2 regions of the Pseudomonas sp. 9.3L genome follow, and region 1 is predicted to be linked to the other one. Evidence: predicted binding sites of a transcription regulator. Region 1 holds the regulator's gene; the other holds the start of a gene.
What was found. Region 1 encodes FliA, which starts transcription of late flagellar genes. Its sites were predicted from a motif close to CTAAAGTTTNNNNNNNNNNNGCCGNTAA; they were not measured.
Positions count from the first base shown of each region.

Region 2: a site for FliA is predicted at 4,698-4,725, ahead of AC4LE2_RS06535 (methyl-accepting chemotaxis protein). Genes of this name have one in related genera too.

Region 1 is NZ_JBZUBK010000001.1:2,918,782-2,926,208, forward strand. Features, by position in the region: gene AC4LE2_RS13335 (chemotaxis protein CheA) at 1-867, opposite strand, end outside; gene AC4LE2_RS13340 (protein phosphatase CheZ) at 945-1,733, opposite strand; gene AC4LE2_RS13345 (chemotaxis response regulator CheY) at 1,750-2,124, opposite strand; gene fliA (RNA polymerase sigma factor FliA) at 2,294-3,043, opposite strand; gene fleN (flagellar synthesis regulator FleN) at 3,040-3,873, opposite strand; gene flhF (flagellar biosynthesis GTPase FlhF) at 4,041-5,363, opposite strand; gene flhA (flagellar biosynthesis protein FlhA) at 5,375-7,427, opposite strand, start outside.
Region 2 is NZ_JBZUBK010000001.1:1,442,774-1,450,200, reverse strand. Features, by position in the region: gene pdxB (4-phosphoerythronate dehydrogenase PdxB) at 1-169, opposite strand, end outside; gene tusA (sulfurtransferase TusA) at 187-441, opposite strand; gene rlmM (23S rRNA (cytidine(2498)-2'-O)-methyltransferase RlmM) at 496-1,551, opposite strand; gene acnA (aconitate hydratase AcnA) at 1,803-4,541, shown strand; gene AC4LE2_RS06535 (methyl-accepting chemotaxis protein) at 4,759-6,324, shown strand; gene AC4LE2_RS06530 (helix-turn-helix transcriptional regulator) at 6,408-7,067, shown strand; gene AC4LE2_RS06525 (ornithine cyclodeaminase family protein) at 7,075-7,427, opposite strand, start outside.

The DNA of each region.
Region 1 (7,427 bases):
CGCAGGAGCAGCAGGCGCCTGGGCTGCGGTGGCATCCGCCGCGAACTTGCCCTTGCCATGAAGCTGGTCAAGCAGGTCTTCAAATTCAGTGTCGGTAATCAGGTCGCCACCGCCCGCTGCGGGCACTGCCACAGGTGGCGCGGGCGCCGGTGCAGGTGTACCGGCCAGGTTGTCAGCGGCGAAGCTGCCTTTGCCGTGCAACTGGTCCAGCAGCGATTCGAATTCAGCGTCGGTGATTTCATCGCTGCCAACTGCTGGAGCAGGGGCCGCAGGCGCTGCTGCCACGGTATCCGCGGCAAACTGCCCTTTGCCATGGAGTTGGTCGAGCAGGGATTCGAATTCGGAGTCGGTAATGTCGTCGCTGGCGGCGTGGGTGTGTTCGTCGTCCAGGCTGCTCATAAGGGCATCGAAACCGGTGCCGGGCATCGGCGCAGCCACCACGGCGGGTGCAGGGGCTGCGACCGCCGGCTGCGCGCCTGCCGGCTCGGCCAGTCGGGCCAACGCCGCGAGTAATTGGGGGGTGGCAGGGGTCAGCGGGGCACGCTCGCGAACCTCACCAAACATGCTATTGACCGTGTCCAGCGCTTCGAGCACTACGTCCATCAGCTCGGAGTCTACTCGGCGTTCGCCCTTACGCAGGATGTCGAACACGTTTTCGGCGATGTGACAGCACTCCACCAGCTCATTGAGCTGGAGAAAGCCGGCGCCGCCTTTGACAGTATGAAAACCACGAAAAATCGCATTGAGCAGGTTTGCGTCGTCGGGTCGGCTTTCCAGCTCGACTAACTGTTCAGATAGCTGCTCGAGGATCTCGCCGGCCTCAACCAGGAAGTCCTGGAGGATCTCTTCATCGGCGCCGAAGCTCATTTGGTTGCTCCCTGGAATGCTGAAAATGGCGTGCGGCCCGGATAGCGCGAAGGCGCCTGTCCGACGACCGCAACCGCTTAGAAACCTAAGCTGGAGAGCAAGTCGTCCACATCGTCCTGACCGGATACGACGTCTTCACGCTTATCGGCATGAATCTGCGGACCTTCACCCCGGGACGGGTCTTTTTCAGGATTTTTTTCTTGGCGCAGGCTTTCTTCGTCGTGATGGATACCTGCAAAGCGGTCTACCTGGCTGGCCATCAGCACCAGTTTGAGCAGGTTCGCTTCTACCTCGGTCACCAACGAGGTTACGCGCTTGATTACCTGGCCTGTGAGGTCCTGGAAATCCTGGGCGAGCAAGATGTCGTTGAGGTGGGTGGACAGCACGTCGGCGTCGGTTTCGCTGCGCGCCAGGAAGGTGTCCATGCGCTTGACGAGCTCACGGAACTCATCGGCCTGGACTTCCCGGCGCATGAAGCGCTGCCAGTCCGTGCGCAGCGCCTTGGCCTCTTCGCCCAGATCGTGGACCACGGGCGTGCTCTGCTCGACCAGGTCCATGGTGCGGTTGGCGGCGTTTTCCGTCAGCCGTACCACGTAATCAAGGCGCTCGGTAGCATCGGTGATCCCCGACATTTCTTCGGCCCGAGGCGAGCGAGGGTCAATCTGAAAATTAACGATAGCGCTGTGCAATTCGCGAGTGAGCTTGCCCACTTCCTGATACAGCCCGCGATCACGCGTCTGGTTTAACTCATGGATCAACCCTACCGCTTCGCCGAATTGCCCCTTTTCAAGGCTTTCGACCAGCTGGCGGGCATGGGTTTTCAGGGTGGATTCAAAGTCACCCAACGGCAGTTTACTGGACTCCATAGCGCCCCCTGGCAGCTCAGCTGTTCACGCGTTCGAAGATTTTTTCAATCTTCTCTTTGAGCACCTGAGCGGTGAAAGGCTTGACTACGTAGCCATTGACGCCGGCCTGAGCCGCTTCGATGATTTGTTCACGCTTGGCTTCGGCCGTTACCATTAACACCGGCAGGTGCTTGAGACGGTCATCGGCGCGCACCTGGCGCAGCAGCTCGATGCCGGTCATGCCGGGCATGTTCCAGTCCGTCACCAGAAAGTCGAACGAGCCGCTTTGCAGCATCGGCAATGCCGTGACGCCGTCGTCGGCTTCGGAGGTATTGGTAAAGCCCAAGTCGCGTAGCAGGTTCTTAATGATCCGCCTCATCGTCGAGAAATCATCAACGATGAGGATTTTCATGTTCTTGTCCAAGTAGACCTCCAGCAGTCTCAAACACGCCCACTCCGGGGTGCGCAGTCAATCGAATTCATTAGGTGTGCGATAAACCCATAACCGCATACATTGCCTGCGACCGGCCGCTGCATGAGAAGCACGCTATCGCGGGCAAGCCCTGCTGTTACGGCAGGGCTTATCGCGCGGCGGCCCGCCATTCGCCAAGACGACTGCGTAAACGCGCCGCACATTGGCTATGAAGCTGACTGACCCGAGACTCACTTACCCCCAACACCTCACCGATTTCCTTGAGGTTGAGTTCTTCGTCGTAATACAGCGCCAGCACCAACCGCTCACGCTCTGGCAAATTAGCGATGGCGTCCGCCAAGGCCGATTGGAAGCGCTCGTCTTCCAAGCCTCGGGCGGGCTCACCACTCCCACTGGCGCCGTCTTCGTGAAGCCCCTCGTGATCACCGTCCTGCAACAGATCGTCGAAGCTGAACAACCGGCTTCCCAACGTATCGTTGAGAATCGAGTAGTACTCGTCGATCTTCATGTTAAGTTCGGCAGCAACTTCATGATCTTTAGCGTCGCGACCCGTTCGCGCTTCAATTCTTCGAATGGCCTCGCTGACGGTACGGGTATTACGGTGCACTGAGCGAGGTGCCCAGTCGCCTTTGCGCACTTCGTCGAGCATCGCGCCACGGATACGAATGCCTGCATAGGTCTCGAAACTGGCCCCCTTGCTGGCGTCGTATTTGTTGGCCACTTCCAATAGCCCGATCATGCCGGCCTGGATCAAATCTTCGACCTGCACACTGGCTGGCAACCGCGCCAGCAAGTGATAGGCGATGCGCTTGACCAAGGGTGCATAACGCTCGATCAGTTCATGCTGCTGCGACTGCCGAGAAGCATTGTTGTACATCCGGTATCCACTGGCGCTCATGAGACAGGCCCCGCACTGGTTTGCTGTACCAACCGTTCGACGAAGAATTCCAGGTGCCCCCGCGGGTTTGCGGGAAGCGGCCAGGTATCCACCTTCTGGGCGATGGCCTTGAAGGCCAGGGCGCATTTGGAGCGTGGGAACGCTTCGTACACAGCACGCTGCTTTTGTACGGCCTTACGCACGGTCTCGTCGTACGGCACCGCACCCACATATTGGAGGGCGACGTCCAGAAAACGGTCGGTCACCTTAGTAAGCTTGGCAAACAGGTTGCGCCCCTCTTGGGGGCTTTGGGCCATGTTGGCCAGCACCCTGAAGCGGTTCATGCCGTAATCGCGGTTCAACAGCTTGATCAAGGCGTAGGCATCGGTAATCGAGGTGGGCTCGTCGCATACCACCAAGAGTACCTCCTGGGCTGCGCGCACGAAGCTCACCACTGAATCACCGATCCCGGCGGCGGTGTCGATCACCAGCACGTCCAGGTTATCGCCGACTTCACTGAAGGCTTGGATCAGCCCGGCGTGCTGAGCCGTGGTCAAGTGGACCATGGTCTGGGTGCCTGACGCTGCGGGAATGATGCGGATGCCACCTGGGCCCTGCAACAGTACGTCGCGCAGCTCACACCGGCCTTCTATTACGTCGGCCAAGGTGCGCTTGGGAGTAAGCCCCAGTAATACGTCCACATTGGCCAGGCCAAGGTCGGCGTCCATCAGCATCACGCGCCGGCCGAGTTCGGCCAGTGCCAGTGAGAGGTTCACTGACACGTTTGTCTTGCCGACGCCACCTTTGCCGCCGGTCACCGCAATCACCTGTACGGGATGCATGCTGCCCATTCGTTCTTTACCCTGTCACTGAGACGCTGGCTACACCACGGCCGGCTTGCCTGTTGGGCAAGCCTGCGCTGCGTGCGGTGCAGGTAGGTTTCAAGCCATGCAACACGCCCTGTCGGGGCGCGCTGTCGCGCAACCACTTGCGCATGCATTCATGTGTCTTCATGCCCTCAGCCCACACGCTTGTTGGGGCTGTGATACAGGTCGGCGAACATATCGGCCATGGCCTCTTCGCTGGGCTCTTCCTGCATTTGTACACTTACCGCGCGGCTAACCAACTGGTGCCGACGAGGCAGGTGCAGATCGTCCGGGATACGTGGGCCGTCAGTCAGGTAGGCCACTGGCAATTCATGACTGATCGCAAGGCTTAGTACTTCACCCAGGCTCGCGGTTTCATCGAGTTTGGTGAGGATACAGCCTGCAAGGCCGCAACGCTTGTAACTGTGGTAGGCCGCAGTCAATACCTGCTTCTGGCTGGTTGTGGCGAGCACCAGGTAATTGCGCGCCCGAATCCCACGGCCCGCCAGGCTTTCAAGTTGCAGCTTGAGCGCCGGGTCACTGGCCTGCAGGCCAGCGGTGTCGATCAAGACCACCCGCTTGCGCAGCAGAGGCTCCAAGGCCTGCGCCAGGGATTGCCCAGGGTCTACGTGCGTTACGGTTACATTCAGGATACGGCCCAGGGTTTTAAGTTGCTCCTGGGCCCCGATGCGGAAACTGTCCATGCTCACCAAGGCGATGTTCTGCGCGCCGTACTTGAGCACGTAACGTGCGGCCAGCTTGGCCAGGGTGGTAGTCTTGCCCATGCCGGCGGGGCCTACCATGGCGATGATGCCGCCTTCTTCCAGGGGTTCTACCTCTGGGGTACTGATCATTCTGGCCAAGTGCGCCAACAGCATGCGCCAGGCTTGGCGGGGCTCGTCGATGCCGTCCACTTCAGCCAGCAAATCGCGCGACAACGGGCCAGACAGCCCGATGCGCTGCAACTTGCGCCATAGAGTAGCCTGCTCTGGGCGGCTGCCTTGTAATTGAGTCCAGGCCAATGAGCCCAGTTGCACTTCCAGCAGCTCGCGCAAGCCAGAAAGCTCGGAACGCATGGAGTCGAACAGGCGCTGGTCCACTGCCGCAGGTGCAGGCGAGGCGGCAACGGGCGCACGCGGGGCTTCAGCCAAGGTGGGCTCGATCAAAGGCTCGGGCGCGGTCAGCGGCAAGCCTGCAAATAACTGGCGATTGGTCACGCCATCGTGGGCGCTGCGCGAGTCGAGTTCGACCTGCGCCGACACGATACGCGACTGGGTTTTGCGCAGCTCGTCTTCCAACTCAACATTGGGTACGCGCGGGGCCAAGGCCGACAGTTTGTAATCCAACGCAGCGGTAAGCTCTACGCCCCCTGCGATCCGGCGGTTGCCAATGATCGCAGCGTCAGCGCCCAGCTCATCGCGTACCAATTTCATGGCTTGACGCATATCCGCGGCGAAAAAACGCTTTACTTGCATATCCCGCTACCTCAGCCGTTGGGCCCTACTGTCGCTACGATCGTCACTTGCTTGTTGTCCGGTATTTCTTGGTAGGCCAGCACATGAAGGTTCGGTACGGCCAACCGGCCAAAACGCGACAACATGGTCCGAATCGGCCCAGCGACCAGCAAAATAGCTGGTTGCCCTTGCATTTCCTGACGCTGGGAGGCCTCGATGAGCGAGCGTTGCAGCCGCTCGGCCATGCTAGGTTCAAGCAAAACGCCATCTTCCTGCCCCTGCCCTGCCTTCTGAATACTATTGAGCAATATCTGTTCCAACTTTGGTTCCAGGGTGATTACAGGTAGCTCAGACTCCGTACCTACAATGCTTTGGACGATCGCACGTGATAAACCTGCCCTCACTGCACTGACCATCGCGGCGGTATCTTGACTCCTTGCCCCGCTGTTAGCGATGGCTTCAGCGATGCTGCGGATATCTCGCACCGGCACCTGCTCGGCCAGTAGCGCTTGCAGCACCTTGAGTAAAGCAGACAAGGTAATCAGCCCCGGCACTAATTCCTCAGCCAATTTGGGCGACCCCTTGGCCAGCACTTGCAGCAGTTGTTGGACCTCTTCATGGCCGATCAACTCGTGGGCGTGTTTTTGCAGGATCTGGTTGAGGTGGGTGGCAACGACCGTGCTGGCATCCACCACCGTGTACCCCAACGACTGGGCCTGCGCCCGGGCGCTGATCTCGATCCAGACGGCTTCCAGGCCGAACGCGGGGTCGCGCGCCTGAATACCATTGAGTGAGCCGAATACCTGGCCTGGGTTGATGGCCAGCTCGCGGTCGGGGTAAATCTCGGCTTCCGCCAGGATCACTCCCATTAGGGTAAGGCGGTAGGCGCTGGGTGCAAGGTCGAGGTTGTCACGGATGTGAACGGTGGGCATGAGAAAGCCCAAATCCTGAGAGAGCTTCTTGCGCACCCCTTTGATACGCGCCAGCAGCTGTCCACCCTGGTTGCGGTCCACCAAAGGGATCAACCGGTAACCTACTTCCAGGCCAATCATGTCGATGGGTGTAACGTCATCCCAGCCCAGCTCTTTGGTTTCCTGAGAGCGCTGCGGAGAAGGCAGCAACTCTTGCTGGCGCTGCACTTCGGCCGCCGCCTCCAGCTTGACCTGATTCTTTTTCTTCCACAGCAGGTACGCCCCGCCGCCAGCAGCTGCGGCCAGGGACAGGAACGCCATATGCGGCATGCCCGGTACCAAGCCCATGACAGCCATCAGCGCTCCAGACACACCCAGTGCCTTGGGAGAGTCGAACATCTGTCGGCCAATCTGCTTGCCCATCTCCTCGGAGCCGGAGGCTCGCGTCACCATGATGGCTGCGGCGGTGGACAGCAGCAGAGACGGCAATTGCGCCACCAAACCGTCACCGATGGTCAACAGGGCGTAAGTCGTGCCTGCGTCGGCAAAGCTCAGGCCATGCTGCAAGATGCCGATGGCCATGCCACCGAGCAAGTTGATGAATAGAATAAGCAGGCCGGCGATGGCGTCACCGCGTACAAACTTGCTCGCACCGTCCATGGAGCCGTAGAACTCAGCCTCTTGCGCCACTTCAGCACGGCGATGTTTGGCTGCGGCCTGGTCGATCAGGCCGGCGTTCAAGTCGGCGTCGATCGCCATCTGCTTACCGGGCATGGCGTCGAGGGTGAAGCGTGCACTTACTTCGGAGATTCGCCCGGCGCCCTTGGTCACTACCACGAAGTTAATGATCATCAGGATAGCGAACACCACGCCACCGACCACGTAATTACCGCCAATGACCACTTCACCGAACGCCTGGATCACCTTGCCTGCGGCCTCGTGGCCCTGATGGCCGTGCAGCATGACCACGCGGGTGGATGCCACGTTGAGTGCCAGGCGTAGCAGAGTGGCCACTAACAGGATGGTGGGGAACACCGCGAAATCCAGCGGGCGCATGGCATACACGCACACCAGCAGCACTACCAGCGACAACGCGATGTTGAACGTGAAGAACACGTCCAGCAGAAACGGCGGTACCGGCAGCATCATCATGGCGAGCATGACGAGCAGCGCC
Region 2 (7,427 bases), 1.5 Mb from region 1:
TGCCCTCAAGCAACTGCGCGTTGACCTGCGTGACCGAGCGCACCAGCAGCACGTCGGCGTCGCGTACCGCGTCGGCGGTAAGGGTGCGGCCCGGAAGGCGATGGATATCGCCCAGCCCGCCAAAGAAGGCCTCCACCAACGGAATGTTTTCGTCTGCCACTATGCGCATGGGAAGCCTATGGACGCTCACTGCGCCTTCTTGCGAATCCAATAAAGGTACGTACCGTTTTCTTCGTGCTGCCCCACCAGTTCATGGTCGAGGAACGCGCAGAATTTCGGGATATCCCGGCGTGTCGACGGGTCAGTGGCAATCACTTTGAGCAGGCCGCTGGCCGGCAGGTCGCGTACGTGCTGGTGAAGCATCATCACCGGCTCCGGGCAATTGAGGCCGGTAGCGTCGAGCACGCCATCGACAGGCAATTGGTGAAGGTTATCGGGCATGGGTTAGCTCACAGTCAGGGGCGGCAGTGCAACGGGCTGCCAGGGTAGCCGTCATTATTTATCTAGCCGGCGCAGGTGGCAGGTAACTTCCTCACGGTCGTGGTACAGCTGCTTGCAGCCGATCGCTACCTTGATGCGCCGCGCGTCGAAACCCTGCTCAATACGCTCGAGCAGGCGTTTCACCTCTGCGTAGCGTTGTTTCATCGGCAACTTGAGGTTGACCACCGCCTCACGGCAATGGCCCTCACCTAGCCAGGTTTCGAGCAACGCTGCATTACGCGCGGGCTTTTCCACGATGTCACAGACCATCCAGTCCACCGGGGGGCGGGGGGCGTAGGTAAAACCATCCGCCATCAAGTGGCGAACCAGGCCGGTGTCCATCAGGCTCTGGGCCATGGGGCCGTTGTCCACGGCAGTCACCAGCATCCCCCGGTTCACCAACTGCCAGGTCCAGCCGCCGGGCGCTGCGCCGAGGTCCACGGCGGTCATGTCGCCATGCAGGCGCTCGTCCCATTGGTCCCTGGGAATGAAGTGATGCCAGGCTTCTTCAAGCTTGAGGGTGGACCGGCTTGGGGCCTCGCGAGGGAATTTCAGCCGTGGGATACCCATCGGCCACATGGCGCTGTTGCGCTCAGGCGCAACCCCCAAGAACACCTCACGACCACTGATAAAAGTCAGCAGCAGCCGCTCGCCAGCCCCACCCGGCCGCAGAGCCCCCGCGTTCTCCAGCGCTTTGCGCAGCGGGGCTTCGAACTTGCGGCAAAACGTAGAAAGTTCTTTGCCATCGTTGGTGTCCAGCACCTCCAGCCACAGGCTGGTGGCCTGAGGGTAATCGGCCAAGGCATCGAGCAGCACGCTGATGCGGTCGGTATCTGGCAGGCTGACGAAGCGCCCGCGCGCCCATTGCCGGGGGAAGATCAACGTACTGAAACGCAGCCCCGCCATCAATTGGGCCGCGCCCTGGGCCTCGGTGCAAACGAACTCAGCGCAGGCGCTGGCCGGCCGTGCCTTGGCGTAACCCGCAACGCCAAGGCGCGCCGCATGCTCGCTGATTTCCGCGCACACCTCCCCTTCGAAACCGGGGCGACAATGTAGCAACAGGCTATTCATTCGTACTCCGCTGGCCACTGCTGGCCTTGCACCCGTGAAGGGCAAGTGCCATGGCATCACAAACCGTGAATGATAGCGCAGCTGGGGTGGGTTTAGCGCATGCAGGGTGCAGAAGCGATGGCGTATCCGGAGGAACCCGACGGGAACCCTATGGGAACCCGACGGGAACCCTGCACCCCGCGAGAAAGTCCAGAACACATAACCCCTGTAACTGCCCGTGCCGTGCGGGCCCGCCTAGAGGATTTTTTCCGATGCCCTCCCTGGACAGCTTGAATACCCTACGCACCCTGAACGTGGGCAACCGCGAGTACCGCTATTACAGCCTGCTGGCGGCGGCAAGCCAATTGGGTGACCTGCAACGCCTGCCCATGTCCCTTAAGGTGCTACTGGAAAACCTGCTGCGCTGGGAGGACGGCACAACGGTCACAGCCGCAGACGCCCAGGCGCTGGGCGAGTGGCTCAAGGCGCGGCGTTCAGACCGAGAAATCCAGTACCGCCCGGCCCGCGTATTGATGCAAGATTTTACTGGCGTGCCGGCCGTGGTAGACCTGGCCGCCATGCGCGCCGCCGTTGCCAAGGCCGGGGGTGACCCGCAGCGGATCAACCCGCTGTCCACCGTCGACCTGGTCATCGACCACTCGGTGATGGTCGACCGCTATGGCTCGGACCAGGCGTTCAACGAAAACGTAGACATCGAAATGGACCGCAACGGCGAGCGCTACGCCTTCCTGCGGTGGGGCCAGAGCGCGTTCGACAACTTCAGCGTCGTGCCACCGGGTACCGGCATCTGCCACCAGGTCAACCTGGAATACCTGGGCCGCACCGTATGGACCCGGGAAGACGACGGCCACACCTACGCCTTCCCTGACACCCTGGTAGGCACCGACTCCCACACCACCATGATCAACGGGCTTGGGGTATTGGGCTGGGGCGTGGGCGGAATCGAAGCCGAGGCCGCCATGCTAGGCCAGCCGGTGTCCATGCTCATTCCTGAAGTGGTGGGGTTCAAGCTCACCGGCAAGCTGCGCGAAGGCATTACCGCCACAGACTTGGTGCTCACTGTCACCCAGATGCTGCGCAAGCAAGGTGTGGTGGGCAAGTTTGTGGAATTCTATGGCGATGGCCTGGCAGAGCTGCCGTTGGCAGACCGCGCGACCATCGCCAACATGGCGCCCGAGTATGGCGCCACCTGCGGCTTCTTCCCGGTGGACGACATCACCTTGGGTTATCTGCGCCTCTCAGGCCGGCCAGAAGAGACCGTGCAGCTGGTCGAAGCCTACTGCAAGGCTCAAGGCCTGTGGCGCGAGCCGGGCCAGGAGCCCGTATTCAGCGCCCAGCTGGGGCTGGACATGGGCGAAGTAGAAGCCAGCCTGGCAGGGCCGAAGCGCCCGCAAGATCGGGTTGCGCTGGGGCAGGTGAGCCAGGCCTTCAATGACTTCATTGGGCTGCAACTCAAGCCCGCCGCCAAGGAAGAAAGCCGCCTGGAAAGCGAAGGTGGTGGCGGTGTCGCGGTCGGCAATGCCGACCAAGCCGGCGAAGCCACCTACACTGACGGCGATGCCAGCCACACCCTCAAGCATGGCGCGGTGGTGATTGCAGCGATCACGTCCTGCACCAACACCTCCAACCCCAGCGTAATGATGGCCGCCGGGTTGCTGGCCAAAAAAGCCGTGGAAAAAGGCCTGACGCGTAAGCCTTGGGTTAAAACGTCCTTGGCACCCGGCTCCAAGGTGGTCACCGACTACTACACCGCAGCGGGGTTGATGCCATTTCTGGAACAGTTGGGCTTCAACCTGGTGGGCTATGGCTGCACCACTTGCATTGGCAACTCGGGCCCGCTGGATGCGCCCATAGAGGCCGCTATTCAACAGGCGGACCTCACGGTGGCGTCGGTGCTCTCGGGCAACCGCAACTTTGAAGGGCGTGTGCACCCCTTGGTGAAAACCAACTGGCTGGCCTCCCCGCCCTTGGTGGTGGCCTACGCCTTGGCAGGCAACGTACGCATCGATATTTCCAGTGCGCCCCTGGGTGCAGGGCCAGACGGCCAGCCGGTGTTCTTGCGCGACATCTGGCCAAGCCAGCAGGAAATCGCCGACGCGGTGGCCAAGGTGGATACAAGCATGTTCCATAAGGAATACGCCGAAGTGTTCGCAGGCGACGCCCAGTGGCAAGCCATCGAAGTACCGCAGGCCGCCACCTATGTGTGGGATGAACACTCTACCTACATCCAACACCCACCCTTCTTCGAAGGCATTGCTGGCCCCTTGCCGGTGATCGAGGATGTAAAGGGCGCTTACGCCCTGGCGCTTCTGGGCGATTCAGTCACCACCGACCACATCTCCCCTGCCGGCAATATCAAAGCCGACAGCCCTGCGGGTCGCTACCTCCGGGAAAAGGGCGTGGCGCCTAAGGACTTCAACTCCTACGGCTCGCGCCGCGGCAACCATGAAGTGATGATGCGCGGCACCTTCGCCAACATCCGCATTCGCAACGAAATGCTAGGCGGCGAAGAAGGCGGTAATACGCTGTACATTCCCAGCGGCGAAAAGCTCGCCATCTATGACGCCGCCATGCGCTACCAGACGCAGGGCACGCCGCTGGTTATCATTGCAGGCGCCGAATACGGCACCGGCTCCAGCCGTGACTGGGCCGCCAAGGGCACTAACCTGCTGGGCGTGAAAGCGGTAATTGCCGAAAGCTTCGAGCGCATTCACCGCTCCAACCTGGTGGGGATGGGCGTGCTGCCTCTACAGTTCGTAGGCGGGCAAACCCGTAAAACCTTGGGCCTCACTGGCCATGAGCGGTTCGACCTGCTGGGCCTGAGCAACGCCACCCTGGCCCCCGGCATGCACCTGACGCTTGGCATTACTCGCGAGAACGGAAAGCAAGAGCAGGTCGAGGTGTTGTGCCGCATCGACACGCTCAATGAAGTGGAGTACTTCAAGGCCGGTGGGATTTTGCATTATGTGCTGCGGGAGTTGATTGCGTGAGGCAGCTCTCTGGGGCCTTGCGGTAATACCGTCTAGACCATTCGCGAGCTATCGCCCGCTTTCCACAGGTAGGGTGTAGGCACCGGGCGTAGCTCGCGCATGAGTACGCTGCGATTTCGCACCCACGCACTCAGGCGTTACTTAAGGAACTGCAAACTAAACTATCCCGCCCCTCCGCCGACACCCTATAAAAGCCCTATGCGGAACCTGCCTTTTCATGCGCAATAACCAGCCTGTCACTCAGCGTGAACGTACCTTCCCCGCTCAACAGCGGCTGATCTCCACCACCGATACCCAGGGGATGATCACCTACTGCAACGACACCTTCGTGGAGGTGAGCGGTTATACCCGTGACGAGCTGATACGCGCGCCACACAACCTGGTGCGTCACCCGGACGTACCGGCTGCAGTGTTCGCCCATATGTGGGGCACCCTCAAGCAGGGGCGGCCGTGGATGGGCGTGGTAAAAAACCGCTGCAAGAACGGCGACTTCTACTGGGTCAACGCCTACGTCACGCCCGTGTTGGAAGGTGGCCAGGTGGTGGGTTATGAATCGGTGCGGGTCAAGCCCACCGCTGAGCAAATACGCCGCGCGCAAGCGCTGTATGCGCGCCTCAACGCAGGCAAGCCGGCGTTGTCAGCGGCCGAGCGCTGGCTGCCCGTGCTACGGGATTGGCTGCCGTTCATTCTGGTGAGCCAGATCGGCTTCCTGATCGGCGTCTGGCTGGGCAGCGGCTGGGGCTTTGCACTGGCTGCGGTGTTGTCGGTGCCACTGGGGCTGCTGGGCCTGAGCTGGCAGCAGCGTGGCCTCAAGCGCCTGTTGCAGCTGGCTGAACAGACCACGTCTGACCCCCTGATCGCCCAGATGTACACCGACAGCCGAGGCGTGCAGGGGCGCTTGGAAATGTCCATGCTCAGCCAGGAAGCCCGCCTCAAGACGTGCCTTACCCGTTTGCAGGACACCGCCGAGCAGCTTAACGGCCAGGCGCGCCAGGCCGATAATCTGGCCCATGAAAGCTCTGAAGGGCTGGACCGTCAGAAGGCAGAGACCGAGCAGGTGGCCGCTGCCGTCAACCAGATGGCCGCGACCACTCAAGAGGTGGCCAACCATGTGCAGCGCACGGCAGATGCGACCCAGCAGGCAAACCAGCTCACCCGCCAGGGCCGCGCCATCGCCGGCGAAACCCGCGAAGCCATCGAGCGCTTGTCAGCCTCGGTGGGTGAAACCGGGCAAACCGTTACACGCCTGGCCAAGGACAGCGATGAAATCGGCGGCGTGGTAGACGTGATCAAAGGCATTGCCGACCAGACCAACCTCCTGGCGCTGAACGCGGCCATCGAAGCGGCCCGCGCGGGTGAAATGGGCCGGGGCTTTGCAGTGGTTGCCGACGAAGTGCGCCAGTTGGCGCAGCGCACGGCCGAGTCCACCGGGCAGATCCATGGCCTGATCGCCAAACTGCAACACACCGCCACCGCTGCCGTGCAGACCATGGAAACCGGCCACCGCCAGGCCCAGGAAGGCGTGGCGCGGGTACTGGAAGCGGACAAAGCCTTAGCCGGCATCAGCGAGGCCGTGGCCAACATCACCGACATGACCACGCAGATCGCGGCGGCCACTGAAGAGCAAAGTGCAGTAGCGGAAGAGGTGAACCGCAACATTGCAACCATTGCCCAGTTGGCGGACCAGACCTCCGGCAAAGCCCAGAGCACTGCGCTGCTCAGCGAAGCCCTCACCCAGACCGCTGCCAGCCAGTACTCCCTGGTGGAGCGTTTCAACCGCTAACCATTAGGGCAACGAACCAAGGCGGCCCCACCAGGGTTGGCCTTGGTTTACTATCATGGGCATTTTGAGCAGCGAGACGCTCCATGATGTTAACCCCAGGCGCTGATACGCCCCGGCTGGACAACTACAAGGTGATCGCCGACAGCCTGGCCGCCTTGTTGTTTCCGCACGGCGAAGTGGTGTTGCATGACCTGGCAACCCAAACGGTCGTGTACATCGCCAACAACCTTTCCAAGCGAACGCTGGGTGACCCTTCTGCCATGGAGGAGATCGCGGCCGACTGGGCCACCCAGCGCAGCATCGGCCCCTATGAAAAGCTCAACTGGGATGGCCAGCGTATACGCTCGACCACCAGCGTGCTCCTCGACGAACACGGCAAGCCCGCCATGGCGCTGTGCGTGAACCTCAACTATTCACTGCTGGAACAAGCGCGCCATGCGCTGGAGGCGTTCTTTCAAACCAGCCGCCTGATCGCCCAGCCCGCCGTGCTGTTCAAAGATGACTGGCAGGAACGCATCAATACCTTTCTGCACGCCTGGCTCACCACTCACCACCTGGCCCTCAACCACCTGGGCCGCGAGCCTAAGCGCCGCTTGATCGAGGCGCTGTACCACGAAGGCGCCTTCGAAGGGCGCAGCGCCTATGACTACGTTGCCAACGTGCTGAACATGGGCCGGGCCACGGTCTACAAATATGTCAAAGCCTGCCGTGAGGCGAGCCCGGAACCGGCGCCAGGCCAGTGAGCAGTGGTCATGCTTGCGTGCAAGACGCCAGCGCGCAACCGGCGATTTGCGCATCCTGCACAGCCACGCCGGTAAGGTCTGCCACGGTCACCTGTTGATCGTTACGCCGCCCGCAAGTGTGCCCTGCCAAGAGCGCGCCCAACTCCACCAGCGCGCTTGCCTGGATCAACCCTGCGTCAAGGGCATGAGACACCTCGCCATACTGGCTGCACTGGCCGATGGCATCCACGACGATCAGGTCCGCCAGGCCCAGCACACTGGGGGCGAGTTCCTGTTTGCCCGGCGCATCGGCGCCCACGGCGGTGATATGGGTGCCCGGCTGGACCCACTCGCTGTGCAGCAAGGCGGCCCGAGACGGGG